Regions from separate parts of the Cupriavidus sp. LA-1 genome, predicted to be linked through region 3. Evidence: predicted binding sites of a transcription regulator. Region 3 holds the regulator's gene; each other region holds the start of a gene.
The links. The regulator FliA, encoded in region 3, starts transcription of late flagellar genes. The targets are predictions, from matches to a motif close to CTAAAGTTTNNNNNNNNNNNGCCGNTA.
Positions count from the first base shown of each region.

Region 1 (5,039 bases), 510 kb from region 3:
AGCCGCTCTTGCCATCATCGTTGCCAAACAGGGCTGCGACGCCGCTTGGGTTGTCATTCAGCGCCTTGGTCAGCTTGGTGGAATCCAGCGCCAGCGTGCCGTCGAGCTGGAACGTCACGCCCACCTGCGTCAGCGCAGTGATGGCGCTGGACCCGCTGCCCGGCTGAGGCGTGTTGAGCACGCCACGGATCTGGCTCTGGATCACGCGCAACACGCCGTCTCCCGTGAGGGGCGAAGCTGTTTGCGTGCCGGGATCATAGGCAGACAGGCTGGTGGCCGCGTTCTGCAGGTTGTTGAAAGCCGTGACAAAGGCCTGCACGCCGTTCTGGATCGATGCGGTGTCGCGCTGGACCGTGATGTTGCTGGTGCCGGTCTGTGCCAGCGAGAGCGTCACGCCCTGCACGGCGCCGCTGACCTGGTTGCTGGGGCTCTGGATCGCGATGTTATTGACGGTCAGCGCCGCATTCTGGGCCGCGACAGTCTGTTGCATGTTTTGGGTGCCTGCCGGATCGTTGGCAACCAGATTGGAAAGCGCGCTGGTGCCGTCGCTCGAAGTGACCGAGATGCGCATGCTGTTGGTCGCGCCGGTATTGTTCGAGTTCAGGACCAGGCGATAGGGCGCGCCGGAGCCATCGTTGATGATGCTGGCAGTGACGCCGGCATTGGCCTTGTTGATGGCGTCGCGCACGCCTTGCAGCGTATTGTTGCTGCTGTCGATCGTGATGTCGAAGCCGGTCGAGCCTGCATTGGCTGTGAAGCCTGCGCCGCTGTACTTGCCATAGGTGGGGCTGGCGGCGTTGGAGTCGAGCGTGCCGCCGCTGATCGCGCCGAAATCGATATGGATCGTGCCGGTGCCGATCGCCGCATCCTGCTTGACCTGGCCTGCGCTCACCAGCGACTGGGCCTGGGCCAGGGCGGTGACGTTGACCGCATAGCTGCCGGCAGCCGCGGTGTTGCTGCCCGTGGCAGTCATGACGGTGGTGTTGCTGGAGGTAGCGGTCGCTGCGTTGAAGAAGCTGGGCTTGGACAACTGGTTGGCCGTTCCCTGGAATGCGGCGAGCATGCTCTGCAGCTGGCCATAGGCCGACAGCTTGGTCTGGTAGCTGGACTGCTGCTGCTTGAGCACAGTCAGCGGTGCCTGCTCGGCGGTGGTGAGCTGGTCGAGCAGCGAGCCCAGGTCAAGCCCCGAACCAACGCCGAGGTTAGAGATTGTTGCCATGTCTTCTACTCCAGAGTGCTACTTCAAATCCAGGTCCGATGGGCGGCTCAGGCGGTCTGGTTCACGAACAGGCCCTGCAATTGCGTCATCGCATCGGAGATACGCACCAGCTCTTCAGTCGGGATCTGCCGGATCACCTCGCCGCTGGTCTTGTCCATTACCTTGGTGATGACGCGGTGGCTGGTGCTGTCGATTTCAAACTGGACACTGACCGAGGCGGTGCGCAGCGCGTCGGTCAGGCGCTCGAGCGCTGCGTCGAGCGATGGCGATGGCTGCTTGCCGTCCCTGGCAGGGGCGCCGGGCGTGCCGGCGGCTCGTTCACCAGGCATACTGTTCACGCGGCGGTCCGGCCACTCGGTCAGCTGGGTCGCCAGCGCGGGAGGCAGCGCGGACGAAGTGGTAGCGGCAGTAGCCATGATCGTCTCGACTCAGTGGTTTCTTGAAATGCTTTCCCAGGGCCGCGGCCCTGGGGAAACATTCCACAACAGCGCCGGGCACGAGGCCCGGCACCGGTGCTACGCGTCAGTCAATTAACGCAGCAGCGACAGCACGCCTTGCGTGGTCTGGTTGGCCTGGGCCAGGACCGAGGTGCCAGCTTGTTGCAGGATGTTGGCGCGGGTCATGTTCGACACTTCCGTTGCGTAGTCAGCATCCTGGATGCGCGAACGCGACGACGACAGGTTGGTGATCGTCGTGCCCAGGTTGGCGATGCTCGAATCCAGGCGGTTCTGGATCGAACCCAGCGAGCTCTTCAGGCTGTCCACCTTTTGCAGCGCGGCGTCCAGCGTGGCCATCGGGTTGGCCGAAGCGCCTGCCGTCAGGTTGGAGGCGGTCAGCTTGCTGGTGTCGAGGCTGAGCTTGGCGGTGCCAGGGGTGCTCGACGTGTCGGCAGAAGCCGGGTCCAGGGCCACGTAGGTGTACATCGTGGAGCCGCTGGTGGCGCCCGACATGCCCTGGTTCTTCAGGGCCTGGGCTTCGGCGGCCGATGCCGGGGTGATCTGGACTTCAGCGAACCAGTTGCCGTTCTTGTCGACCACGGCGTTGGCGCCGATCGAGATGCTGCCGGCTGCAACACCCAGCGTGGTGGCGAGCGTGCCTGCGGTCTTTTCCGTAACCGTGCTGGTCGAGACGTTGGTCGTCGAGCCGTAGGCATTCTTGAAGTCGTTGGTGCCGGCGGCGGCCACACCGGTCATCGTTGCAGTGCCACTGAACGAAGCCGTCGCGGTAGCTTGCGGGCCGTTCACGTTGAAGCTTTGCAGACCCAGGGTCTTGGTGCTGATTTCCTGCAGGTTGACCGAGATGGTCTGGCCGTCGTTGGCGCCAACCTGGACGTTCACTGCCTTGGCGGTCGACGACAGCACCTTCACGCCGTTGAAGTCGGTTTGTTGCGACAGGCGGTCGATTTCCGACATGCGCTGGCCGATTTCGTCCTGGATCGACTTCAGGTCGGAGGCGGAGTTCGAACCGTTGGCGGCCTGCACCGACAGCGTACGGATACGTTGCAGGTTGTTGGTGACTTCGGTCAGCGCGCCTTCAGTCGTCTGAGCCAGCGAGATACCGTCGTTGGCGTTACGCTGGGCTTGCGTCAGGCCGTTGATGTTCGAGGTGAAACGGTTGGCAATGGCCAGGCCAGCGGCATCGTCCTTGGCGCTGTTGATGCGCAGGCCCGACGACAGGCGCTGGATCGCGGTGTTCAGCGACGATTGCGAAGCGTTCAGGTTGTTCTGAGTCATCAGAGACAACGAGTTGGTATTGATGATGGACGCCATGGTTGCGACTCCTATATGCAGTGATTTACACAGTCCGGCGGATGCCGTAACGTTGGCCGACTGCGTTGCAGTGCTGTAGTGCCTCCGTTGCAAAGGTTATCGACCAGGCTCCGGAAAGATTTAGAGTGATCTCCGCGATAGTTTCGCGGGGCGCCGGCAGGGCGGGCGGAAGCGCCGCGCGGCCAGGGGCGGCGGTGCGGAAGGGCGTGCGGAGCGGGCGTTGGGCTAGCGGCGCTTGCGGGTGCGCGGCATATAGATAGGCACAAAGTCCGGCGCGGTGGCCGGATCCGGCGCCACCACCACCGCTTCTGGCGCATCGGCCGGCGTGACCAGGCAGATGGCCCGCTTGTAGACCACCGTGGGCCGGCTGTCGTCCGGCTGCCGCCCGAGCAGCAGCACGTATTCGTCCGACGCCAGCACCAGCCCCTGCAGCCGGGCGCCGTTGGACAAGTGCACGATCACCGGGGTCTGGCTGGTGCAGTATGCGGCATATTCCTGAGGCTGCAGTTGTTTCCGGTTGCGTGGCCTGGGCGGGATTTCCTTCTTCTTCACAACGACTCCGGAAGAGCCCGCAAGGGTTCTGGCGGCTGATAACAGTCCGTTGGCCGGCAGCTTGAGGTGCGGCACGGCCAGGGCGGCAAGAGAAACATCCGCTCTCGGTAACGGCGTCGGAGCTGGCCGCCAGGGCCGCGGTGTCGCCAGGCCCCGCGCACGGGCCCCGGGATTTCGCGCAGGTGCCGGCGGTTGGCGCTGCCAGAAGAGGAGGGGAATACTTCAGGGCTGAGAGTAACAAAGTTCTACAAGCATTGACGAATGGCGCGCCGCCCAAGATCTAGAGGCTTTCGTCTACTAAAGTTGTTGCTCTCACTGCCGTGATATTGTAAGGGTCCGTCCGCATGCTCACGTGCAGTGCACTTGGAGCGGCCCGCCAGGCGCGGTGGGGACTGGGCTGGCGGGGAAATGCCAGCCCATGCGAAAAATGCCCTGAAAGTGATGTCAGGGGCAGAAACACCAAAAGTGCGCAAACGAGCTCATAATGTCATAGGGGAATCCCCTGATAGAAGCGAGATTTACATCTCATGTAAGCGCGTTTATATTCATGACAAGAGCCTTCGGGCTCGAGCAGTCCTGGAAAGCCTACGAGCACCCCGCGCGTGGGCTTTTTTTTTGCCCGCGTCGTTTGAATCGCGCTCTGTGGCGCTGTGGCCGGTGCGGTCGAGAAACCCGACCGGCCGTTCGGAATGCCCAGGCAGATTTAACGCCACTTCCGGGACACGCAATCCTCCGAAATGCGGGGGTTTTTGCCTCTAATTCCCATTTCTCCTCAAGAAGTGTCCGCTTCCCGCCGATAGCCGCTTCGGGCCGCCGCACGGCCTGCCGCAAGCGCGCAGGTGACAGTGGCGAGCCTCAGCCGGCCGGGGCGGAGGCGCCGCGGGCCACACGCCGCCGGGCGCGCGCGGCGAGGCCGGCGCCCAGCACCCAGCGCAGTGCCGGAGCCAGCACACGCATGCCGGCCAGCGCTGCCGGGCGCCGGATCGATGGTCCGTCCAGGTCGAGCTGGTGCCGTGCCCATGGCGGCAGCAGCGCGATGCCCGCATCCGCCATGATGCGCACCGCGGGCTGCAGCAGCGGGTTGGCCACCGGCATCTTCCTCACCAGCCGCACCACTTCGCGGGTGCGTTCGCTGGCCAGCAGCGCGGGCCGCATGGCCTCAAGGTAGGCGGTCACTTCGGCGCGCGAGCGCGGAACGTCGGTCGCGCCCAGCATCTGCGCGATGCGCGCGACTTCTTCGTAGTAGCGATCCTGCTCGGCGCCCTCCAGCGGCCCGACATAGCGCAGGTAGCCTCCCAGGAAGCTCGAAACCTCGGCAACGTGCACCCAGGTCAGCAGCGCGGGATCCGAAGCCGCGTAGTGCCGCCCGTCTGGCGCGGTGCCGACCACGCCGGCATGGATGCGCCGCACGCGGTCGATCAGCGCCATCGCGTCGGCACGGCTGCCGTAGGTGGTGCCGGCGATGAACTGCGCGGTACGCCCCAGGCGGCCTTGCATAT
Region 1 covers NZ_AP031388.1:1,725,227-1,730,265, forward strand. Annotated here, with positions in the region: gene fliD (flagellar filament capping protein FliD) at 1-1,219, opposite strand, end outside; gene ACZ5MJ_RS27025 (flagellar protein FlaG) at 1,267-1,635, opposite strand; gene ACZ5MJ_RS27030 (FliC/FljB family flagellin) at 1,750-2,988, opposite strand; gene ACZ5MJ_RS27035 (RNA chaperone Hfq) at 3,214-3,540, opposite strand; gene ACZ5MJ_RS27040 (oxygenase MpaB family protein) at 4,396-5,039, opposite strand, start outside.
Region 1: ACZ5MJ_RS27030 (FliC/FljB family flagellin) is a predicted target of FliA. The motif match lies at 3,086-3,112, and genes of this name have one in related genera.

Region 2 (5,039 bases), 1.1 Mb from region 3:
CGGCGCCAGCCTGCTGTTGCTGCTGGCAGTGCTGGCACTGCTGACCGGCGGCTTCGGCACCACCCCGGCGGACCTGGTCAACAGCCTGGGGACCGTGCTGGGCGGCGAAAGGCTGCGCAGCCTGAACATCATGCCCGAGCGCATCCTGAATGCGCTGGTCGCGCTGGGCGTGGGCATCTGGCTGCTGCGCAGGGTGCGGCGCTGGCTGGACGGGGAACTGCTGCCCAAGTTGTGCGTGGAGCCGGGCCTGCGCGCCTCGCTGATCACGCTGTTCAGCAATGTCGGCTACGTGCTGCTGGTGCTGCTGACGCTGTCGCTGCTGGGCGTGCGCTGGGACAACCTGGCGTGGATCGTCAGCGCGCTGTCGGTGGGCATCGGCTTCGGCCTGCAGGAGATCGTGAAGAACTTCGTGTCCGGGCTGATCCTGCTGACCGAGCGTCCGGTCAAGGTGGGCGACATGGTCAGCATCGCCGGCGTGGAGGGCGATATCCGCCGCATCAACGTGCGCGCCACCGAGATCCAGCTGGGCGACCGTTCCACCGTGATCGTGCCCAACTCGCAGCTGATTTCGCAAAACCTGCGCAACGTGACCATGAGCAACAGCACCCAGGGGGTGGCGTCGCTGCAGCTTACCTTCCCGCTGAACACCGACCCCGAACAGCTGCGCGACCTGCTGCTGGACGTCTACCGCGAGAACGAGAGCATCCTCGACGTGCCCGCGCCCTCGGTCATGTTCAGCCAGCTCGCACCCAACGGCATCACGCTGTCGGTGACCGGCTATGTCGGCAGCCCGCGCATCGCCGCCGCCACGCGCAGCGACCTGCTGTTCGAGATCCTCAAGCGGCTGCGCGGCGCGGGCATCTCGCTGTCGGTGCCGCAATCGCTGCGGCTGGAGAACTTGCCGCCATTCGGCCAGGAGCCGGAGCGCGCGCTGGCGGCCGGCTAAAGCCTGGCGGCGGCGCGTTATTCCGCCGCCAGCCCCGCCCCGGCGTCTTCCACCACCCACGTACAGGGCCACCGCTTCTACTGCCGCAACCACTTGCCCGAGCGCGCTGAAAGCCGAACTGGCCGACAGCCTGCGCGGACTCGGCACACTGGCCACCCGGCCTGGCGACGCCGCCGGCTTAAAGCAGCCGTTACAACCCTAACAAGTCGGTGGCCGCCGCGAAACACCTGAAGGGGCAGTTTGCGTCCATAGTGGATGTACACAAGCGGCATCTGAAGGAGTCCGATATGCGCCCCACCACCCGAATCGTCTCAGCGGTTGCCCTGTGCGCGGCGCTGGCGGCTGCCGGCCCGGCGTCGGCGCATGACCGCGACTACCACCGCGGCGGCCCGAATGCCGGAGCGATACTGGCTGTCGGCGCCCTGGTCGGACTGGCCGTCGGCGCGGCCCTGGCCTCGGCGCCGGTCGTGGCGGCACCGGTCGCATACGCCCCGGCGCCCGTCCAGTATGCCCCGGCACCTGTCGCGTACGCGCCGGCACCCGTCTCATACGCCCCGCCCGCGGCGCCTCCGGGCTATTGCTATCGCGACTACGACCGCGCCTACGTGCCTTGCGGCCCGCAGCCCGCGGGCTACTACCCGCAGCAGCCCTATTACGGCAATTGAAGCGGGCGCGCTGCAGAACGCGCTCCGCCAATGACAAAGGCCCCATGCATGCATGGGGCCTTTGTTTTGAAGCGCCCGGAACATCAGCCGGGCCCTTGCCGGCAGCGGCTCAAGGTTTCCTGATTCCCGCCGACATGGATGATGCAGGAAGGTCTGCGCAGGCGGTTTTCGTCGCGGCCTTCCTGCCATGTCCTCTTCTCAACCTTGACCAGGAACACCCTCAATGGAAATTTCTAGTATCGGCGCGGCAGGCAACCCGGGGACCGACCCGGTGTCCCTGCTGATGTTGCGCAAGTCGCTGGACATGCAGGCGCAGGGCGTTGCTTCCCTGCTGCAGGCGATGCCGCAGGCCAGCGCCGCCAGCAATCCGCCCCATCTCGGCCAGAACATCGACATCAAGGTCTGATACCCCGGGGTTGCTCCTCCCGCCGGCGGCGGCGAGGAGCCTCGGCCTGGCATGCCGCGCGGACACCCGCGGATTTCCGCCCCAAGTGCTTGCACATCTCGCCTGGGCGCTCCCGATTCATCTGCCGTAGCCGTCTCCGGACACCCTCCCCAGGGCCCATTGTCTCGCCCTTCTCGGTATTTCCCCTGAGTCAGAACCGCCACAGCAGGAAAGCTGGATGAAGGCTTCACAGGCCTACGATTCGCTGGTCTGTCCGGCCCCGTGCGATTCCGTCCAGGACCAGCCGGCAACAGAGAGCCAACCAGAACGAGTTCATGCCCCTGAGGAGAGTCAATTGAAGACCAAATTCACCGCGCTCGCGCTTGCTGCCGGCGCCATCTGCACTGGCCAGGCCCACGCCCAGTCGGTCACGCTGTATGGCCTGATCGACACCACGCTGAGCACCATCAGCAACGCCGACGCCCAGGGCCACCGCCTGACCGGCTTCCACCAGCCCGCATGGTTCAGCGGCAACCGCTGGGGCCTGACCGGCTCCGAAGACCTGGGTGGCGGCACCAAGGCCATCTTCAAGCTCGAAAGTGAATTCACAAGCTTTGACGGCGCCATGGACACCCCGGGCGTGCTGTTCAACCGTGATGCCTGGGTCGGCGTGCAGAACGAGACCTTCGGCAAGCTGACCTTCGGCCGCCAGGATGCGCTGGCGCGCGACCCGATCGCCTCCGGCATCTACGCCGACCCGTATGGCTCAGCCGCGATCAGCACCGAAGAAGGCGGCTATACCAACAACAACAACTTCAAGCAGCTGGTCTTCTACGCGGGCAGCGCAACCGGCACGCGCATGAACAACGGCGTGGTGTGGAAGAAGATCTTCAGCAACGGCCTGACCGCCGGCGCCGGCTACCAGTTCGGCGAAGTGCCGGGCAATCCGTCGCGGGGCACCACGGAAAGCGTGACGCTCGGCTACAACGGCACCAATTTCCACGTGTCCGGCTTCTACACCCAGGCCAAGCTCGGCGACCTCTGGCACCGCTCCTATTCGGTCGGCGGCAACTACATCTGGGGCATCGTGCGCGCCAATGCCGGCTACTTCCACTACACCGCCGACCAGGGTGCACTGGGCATGCGCCGCGACGACGCCTACACGGTCTCGTTCAAGGTGGCACCGGCTGGCGCGTTTGACTATGAACTGGGCTACCAGATGATGAAGGCAGGCAATGCCGCCCTCAATGCCGACGGCTTCACCCTGAACGCCTTTTCCAACACGGCGGCATCCACCACCACCGACAGCGGCCGCAAGAACACCATCTACGGATCGATCTTCTACCACTTCTCCAAGCGCACCGAAGTCTATCTGGCAGCGGACTACATGTTCCTGCAGAAGGGCTACCATGCGTCCCAGGCCAACGGCTTCTCGCACCAGAGCGAGTTTGCAGTGGGCATGCGCACGCGCTTCTGATCTGGTGGGATGGCGGCGCTGCGCGCCGCCTCATGCTCCGGTCTTTCCTTGTTCCCGGCCACAAGCCGGGTTTTTTGTTCTTCGCTGGATTTGGGGTCGCTTGTTGCCGTGCGGCTGGTCTGGGCTCTTGGCAGGGGTGGTTGGCTGGTCTCTTGCTCGTTGGCTTGCTTTGGGTATGTCGGTCGGGGTCGATGTTGTCGTAGGTTGGACCGCCTGGTTCCGCCCTGCTGGGCGGGTCACTTTTGTCCGAGCGACAAAAGTAACCAAAAACGCGTCGCCTCTGGCGGCTGGCCACCAATTCCTCGGTGCGGGTGGTTCGGGCGGCGGTGATTTCCGTTCGGTGGGGTTGGTGGTTCGACCCTGCTACGCACCCTGTCTGTGCCTGCTTCCACGGGCTATTGGACGAACCCGACTTTAGGCTATTGGCAACCTGCTAAATACCGCGTCGGTCGGACGCCTTCGGCTGCGCTACGCGCGCGTCCTAACGTGGCAGAACCAGTGGCCACGTCCTGATTTTTTCCTTTGGCACGGCATCATCCGCGACAACGCCGTGCGAGCGCAGCGACGCACTCCGTGCCCGAGCACCCGACCTGCGATACTGAGTGCGCGCAGCGCAGCCGTAGGCGTCCTACCGATAACCTCGTTAGAAGGCTGCCAACGGCCTAAAGTCGGGTTCGTCCAATAGTCCCTGGACGCAAGGCACATCCCGGGAGCGTAGCAGGGTCGAACCACCAACCCCATCGACCGGAAATCACCGCCGCTCGAACCACCCACACCGCGGAATTGGTGGCCAGCCGCCTGAGGCGACGCGTTTTTTGGTTACTTTTTGTCGCTCGGACAAAAAGTGACCCGCCCAGCAGGGCGGAACCAGGCCGTAAAACCTACGACAACATCAAACCCGACCGACATACCCAAGCCAACAAGCAGAAAGACCATTTCATTCACCGCCGGAACCAAAGAAAAACCCCACGCTGCAACCAGACAGACGTGGGACAAAGGAGACGAAGGAGATGAAGGAGAATTCATGACCGGCGATAGCCCCGCTACCACCAGGCCCAAGCAGGCATCACCCCAGGCTACTCGGCTTCCACTTGAGCAGCCGGTTTTCCAACCGGGTCAGAAGGTAGTCCGCCGCCAGCGCCACCACCGCCAGCACGATCATCGCCGCGAACACGCCGCTGGCGTTGAATGCACCCTGTGCCGTGGCAATCAGCAGCCCGATGCCCTGCTTGGAGCCAAGGAATTCGCCCACCACCGCACCCACCAGTGCAAAGCCGAAGCTGACATGCAGGCTGGCCAGGATCCAGCTCAGCGCGGAAGGCACGACCACCGCGAACGTCAGCTGGCGCTTTGACGCCCCCAGGATCTGCGCATTGGCGATCAGGTAGCGGTCGGCCTCGCGCACGCCCTGGAAGGCATTGCCGAAGACAACGAAGAACACCATCACCACCGCCAACGCTACCTTCGACGCCATCCCCAGGCCAAGCGCGATCACAAAGATCGAGCCCAGCACCACGCGTGGGATCGAATTGGCAATCTGGATGTAGATGCTGAACACGTCGGCCA
Region 2 covers NZ_AP031388.1:2,274,823-2,279,861, reverse strand. Annotated here, with positions in the region: gene ACZ5MJ_RS29465 (DUF3772 domain-containing protein) at 1-946, shown strand, start outside; gene ACZ5MJ_RS29460 (mechanosensitive ion channel protein MscS) at 1,234-1,611, shown strand; gene ACZ5MJ_RS29455 (YjfB family protein) at 1,835-2,017, shown strand; gene ACZ5MJ_RS29450 (porin) at 2,352-3,473, shown strand; gene ACZ5MJ_RS29445 (ABC transporter permease) at 4,540-5,039, opposite strand, start outside.
Region 2: ACZ5MJ_RS29455 (YjfB family protein) is a predicted target of FliA. The motif match lies at 1,720-1,746, and genes of this name have one in related genera.

Region 3 (5,039 bases):
CGCGGCGAGCTGCAATCGATGCGCGCGATGATCGAGCGCCAGCTGGCCGGGATCAATCCTGCCCCTGGCGTGGTTGCCAGCGCGGCAGCGCACGGCGTAGCCGCCAGCGACCCGCTGCGCGAATCGCTGTTTGAATGGATGGTCGGCGCGGGCTTTTCCGGACAGCTGGCGCGCACGCTGCTGGCGCGGTTGCCGCTGGGCTACGACCGCCCCGCGGCCATGGGCTGGATCCGCGCCGAGCTGGCCAGCAAGCTGCCGGTGCTGGGCGACGAGGACAGCCTCTTTGCGCAAGGCGGTGTGCTGGCGCTGGTGGGCCCCACCGGCGTGGGCAAGACCACCACCACGGCCAAGCTGGCGGCGCGCTTCGTGCTGCGCCACGGCGCTGACAAGCTGGCGCTGCTGACCACCGACAGCTTCCGTATCGGCGCCCATGAGCAGCTGCGCATCTACGGCGACATCCTGGGTGTGCCGGTGCATGCGGTGAAGGACGCCGCCGACCTGCGCTTCGCGCTGGCGGCGATGAAGGACAAGCACCTGGTGATCATCGACACCGTTGGCATGAGCCAGCGCGACCGCAGCCTGTCGGAACAGATCGCCATGCTCGCCGGCGTGCCCGCGCCGGTGCAGCGCGTGCTGCTGCTCAACGGCGCCAGCCACGGCGATACCCTCAATGAAGTGGTGCACGCCTACCGCCATGACGCCGCGCCTGACGGCGGCGGCATCGACGGCTGCATCATCAGCAAGCTGGATGAAGCCACCCACCTGGGCTCGGTGCTGGACGTGGTGATCCGCCACCGCCTGCCGGTGTTCTACGCCTCCACCGGCCAGCGCGTGCCCGAGCATCTTGAGCTGGCCAACGGCACCACGCTGGTCGAGCGCGCCTTCCTGACGCCGCGCCGCGGTTCGGTGTTTGCCGATGCCGACGCCGCGCGCCGGCGCACCGCCGGCGCAGATGACGAGGCGCCCACGCGAGGCGGCGCCGACGAGGTGCTGCGCTCGCTGACCGACAGCGCCGACGCGCTGAGCCAGTGCGTGGCCGAATTGAATGGCGCGGGCCTGGGTTTCGATCTGGCCCGCTCGCTGTGGCAACAGCGCAGCGCCGGCGCCCCGGCCCTGCGCGCCATGTCGCAGCAGGTGCGTGAAGCGGTCTGCCGCGACGTGACCGGCCAGTGCGAGCAGTACGTGCTGGCCGCCGCCGCCACGCTGCAGGTGGCCGTGCCCGGCCGCCGCGCGCCGCAGCCGATGCAGCATACGCTGTGGCTCGCCGACCGCAACGGCATGCCGCTGGCCGCTACCGTGACGCCGACCGGCCGGGGGCACGGTGCCGGCCAGCCGCTGGGCGAAGCCGAGTCCGATGCCGCCAACCTGCGCGCCGCCATGAGCGCCGCGCGCAAGGTGGTCAACCTGCTTGACGCCGTGCCCGCCGCCGCCACGCTGGCGCGCTGGCAGCAGGCCGGCGAGCGCTGGGTAGCCGGCGCGCGCAAGACCGCGCGCGTGGTCGGCGCCGGCGCCGCCTGGAAGCTCGATGCACTGGCCGATACGCTGACCTTCCACGCCGTCGGCGAGGACACCGTGCGCGAGCGTGACGCCGTGCGCTGGCTGGCCAGTGTCGACGTGCGCGTGCCGGACAGCCCGGTGCGCGGCAAGGGCACGCCCGAAGGCGGCATCGACGCCTGCCTGGTGGTGGCCCGCCTGGCCGACCGCGCCACCGGTGAACTGCTCGATACCCGCTACCTGCTGTGCGATCCGGCGCTGGCGCAGGATGCCGCGCAGGTGGCGCGCTGGGCCTTGTGGACCGACGCGGCCGATGCGCGCCTGCGCACGTTGCGCCACGCCATCGACCACTTCGCCCAGGACGCCGAAAGCGGCCACGCCGCCGGCGCCGCCGTGGCCGCGCTGCAGCTCGGATTGTCGGTGCTGCGCCTGGAACACGCGCCGACCGCGGCCGCGCCCGCCTTCCTCGCGCGCCTGGCCGGCCGCACGGTGCGCGAGGGCGTGCCGGTGCCGGGCCCGGTGCTCAACGAGGGCATGGGCCGCGTGCTGGCGCTGCTCGACGTGCTGGAAAACTATCCGGGCCGCGGCGCTGCCGTGCCGGCTGCAGCGATGGAGGTGCTGCCGTGAGCGGCCTCGCCATGGACCAGGCCGAGAGCCTGCGCCGGATGCTGGCGCCGCGCACGACACGCCGTATCGCGGTGGTCGCCAGCGAATGCGGTGCCGGCGCCACTACCGTGGCCCTGGGTTTGTCGCACGCGCTGGCCATGCAGGGCGAGCGCGTGCTGCTGGTCGATGAAGACGCCGCCGCGGCGCGCGCCACGCGGCTGTCCGGCGCCAGGCCGGCCGGCACGCTGGCCGATGTCAACGCAGGCCGCCTGTCGCTGGAAGCTGCTGCCGGCACTGGCCCGGGCGGCGTGCTGTCGGTGCTGCCGGCAGGCCGGCCCGTGCCGGGAAACACCTTGCCGGCCGCAGGTGGCTTTCGCAGCGTGGTGGTGGATGCCGCCATCGATGCCGACGGCGTGCTGTCGCCGCTCGCGGGCGGTGCGCACAACGTGCTGGTGGTGATGCGGCCGGAGCTGGCGTCGATCACGGATGCCTACGCCTGCATCAAGCGCCTGCACCACCTGTATGCCTGGCGCCAGTTCCACCTGATCGTCAACATGGCGGCAAGCGAGGCCACGGTGCAGGCCATCCTGCGCAACCTGGCGCGTACCGCCAGCCAGTATCTCGGCGTCGAGGTGCTGTGCGCGGGCTGGCTGCCGTCCGACCCGCTGGTGGCGCGCGGCGTGCAGCTGGGCCGCTGCGTGGTCGAGGCGTTTCCGGCGGCGCCGGCCACCACGGCACTGCGCCGTACCGCCGGCGGCATCGGCGCCTGGCCGCTGCGTGCAGACGCCGCTGCGCCTGCCGCAACCCCCGCGATGGCCTGAGCCTGCCAGCCATGCCAACTTACCGAACTGCACCCTGAGCCAGCCGGCCGCCGCAAGGCGTGCCGGACCAGCAATCCAGCATTCACGAGAATTGCACCATGTACACGATCCAGGGAAAGCTCGAACAGGCCGACGTGGTCAAGGCGCACGCGCAACTGGTGCGCCGCATCGCGCTGCAACTGGCCGCCAGGCTGCCCGCCAGCGTACAGATCGACGACCTGATCCAGGCCGGCATGATCGGCCTGCTCGACGCCGCCAAACGCTATGAAGATACCCATGGCGCGCGCTTCGAGACCTACGCCAGCCAGCGCATCCGTGGCGCCATGCTCGACGAGGTGCGTGCCAACGACTGGCAGTCGCGCAGCCTGCGCCAGTTCACCCGCCGCATCGAACGCACGCAGCGCAACCTGGAGCAGAAGCTAGGGCGCACGCCGATCGATTCCGAGGTGGCCGAGGCCATGGAGATGCCGCTGGACGAATACCAGCTGCTGCTCAACGAGGTCTATGGCTGCCAGCTGCTGCACTACGAGGATTTCGAGCGCTCCGGCGAAGAGGACTTCCTGGACCGCCACCTCGGCGGCAGCGATGACGGTAACCCGCTGACCGTGCTGATGGAAAGCGGCATGCGCCAGGCGCTGGTCCGCGCCATCGAGCGGCTGCCCGAGCGCGAGAAGCTGGTGCTGTCGCTGTGCTACGACCAGGAGCTGAACCTGCGCGAGATCGGCGCGGTGCTCGAAGTGACCGAGTCGCGCGTGTGCCAGATCCGCGGCCAGGCGATTACCCGGCTGCGCAACCAGTTGCGCGGCTTGTTGTGATGCGCGGGGCGGACCGCGCCGCACGGGGCGCCTGCTGGATGTTGCTTGCCGTATCGGCCTGCGCCTGGGCGGCGTTCGACGCCGGCACACGCCATGCGTGGACCGGCTCGGTCAACGGTCCAGCCCTCTACGGCCGCGGCCAGCGCGCGGTGTCGCCGCCGATCCTGCCCACCGGCGTCCTGCCGCAGTCGGAAGGGGTGATTACCTCGGTGCGCTGGCGCTACAGCTTCGTCAGGACCCCACCGGTGGAGCTGCAAGCTTATCTCTGCAATGCCCAGCGCTGCGTGCTGCTGCCCGAGGCCGAAGGCAAGACCGACGCGTTCGTTGGGGATGACGCCACCAAGGGCTTTGTGTTCGCGTTCCGGGTGCCGGGGCAGGGTAGCCTGGTGCCGGTGCTGCAGGGGCGCAGCAATGAGGTGGTGGTGGGGTTCAGGTAGGAATGAATGTTCCGTTTTTTCGTCACTTCTGAATAAGTGACGAAAAAACGGAACATCAGCAGAGAGCTTCAACCCGCCGCCAGGCTCACCCCACCCACCCCGGCCGCCGCCTTCCCATCCTTCCCATACAACCCGGCATCGCCGCCGCTATGCTGGCGCAGCGCCTGGATAGCTTCGCGGGTGAAATCGAGGTGGGCGTTGACGACGGCGCCATTCAGGGCGTTGCCGTCGCGTGCGGTGCGGGCCGCGAAGATCAGCTGGCGCCAGGCGTCCGCCACGGCCGGGTCGACCTGGCGGCCAAGCAGCTGGCCCTCGGGGCCGGCGCGCAGGCCGAGCGCGCCCATCTGGGCTTCGCGGGCCTTGAGTTGGCGGGACAGGGCCTGGCCCAGTTCAACCTTGCGCGTCAGCAGTCCGCTCAGGGACTGGAAGTCGCCCCGCTTGAGGGCGTCGCGCTCTTCGGCGAGGAGTTGGCCGAAGGCCTGGATGCCTTCGGTTTCGCGCTGCAGGGACTGGATCAGGCTCTGGCTCATGATGGCTATTTGGGGTCGGCCTGGCCAAGCTCGCGCAGGGTGGCGATCAGGCCGTCGGCAATCTTGCCCGGGTCGATCCTGATCTTGCCTTCGGCGATGGCCTGGCGGATCTCTTCGACCTTGGCGGTATCGATATCGTCGTCAGTGGGCTGGGACAGGCGGGCGCTGATGTCGCGCACCTGGGCGGCCAGCGGGCTGACGCTCAGGCCGGCGGACGGCGCCGCGGCGCTGGCCGGCGCGGCCTGGGGCCGTGCCGCGGCATCGCCCCCGGGGGCGTCGGCGGGCCGGGACGAGGTGGAGTGGTTGATCTTCACGGGGCGTTCCTTGCTGGTTTCC
Region 3 covers NZ_AP031388.1:1,216,725-1,221,763, reverse strand. Annotated here, with positions in the region: gene flhF (flagellar biosynthesis protein FlhF) at 1-2,121, shown strand, start outside; gene ACZ5MJ_RS24780 (MinD/ParA family ATP-binding protein) at 2,133-2,921, shown strand; gene ACZ5MJ_RS24775 (RNA polymerase sigma factor FliA) at 3,020-3,736, shown strand; gene ACZ5MJ_RS24770 (flagellar protein FlhE) at 3,736-4,173, shown strand; gene ACZ5MJ_RS24765 (flagellar protein FlgN) at 4,242-4,703, opposite strand; gene flgM (flagellar biosynthesis anti-sigma factor FlgM) at 4,709-5,017, opposite strand.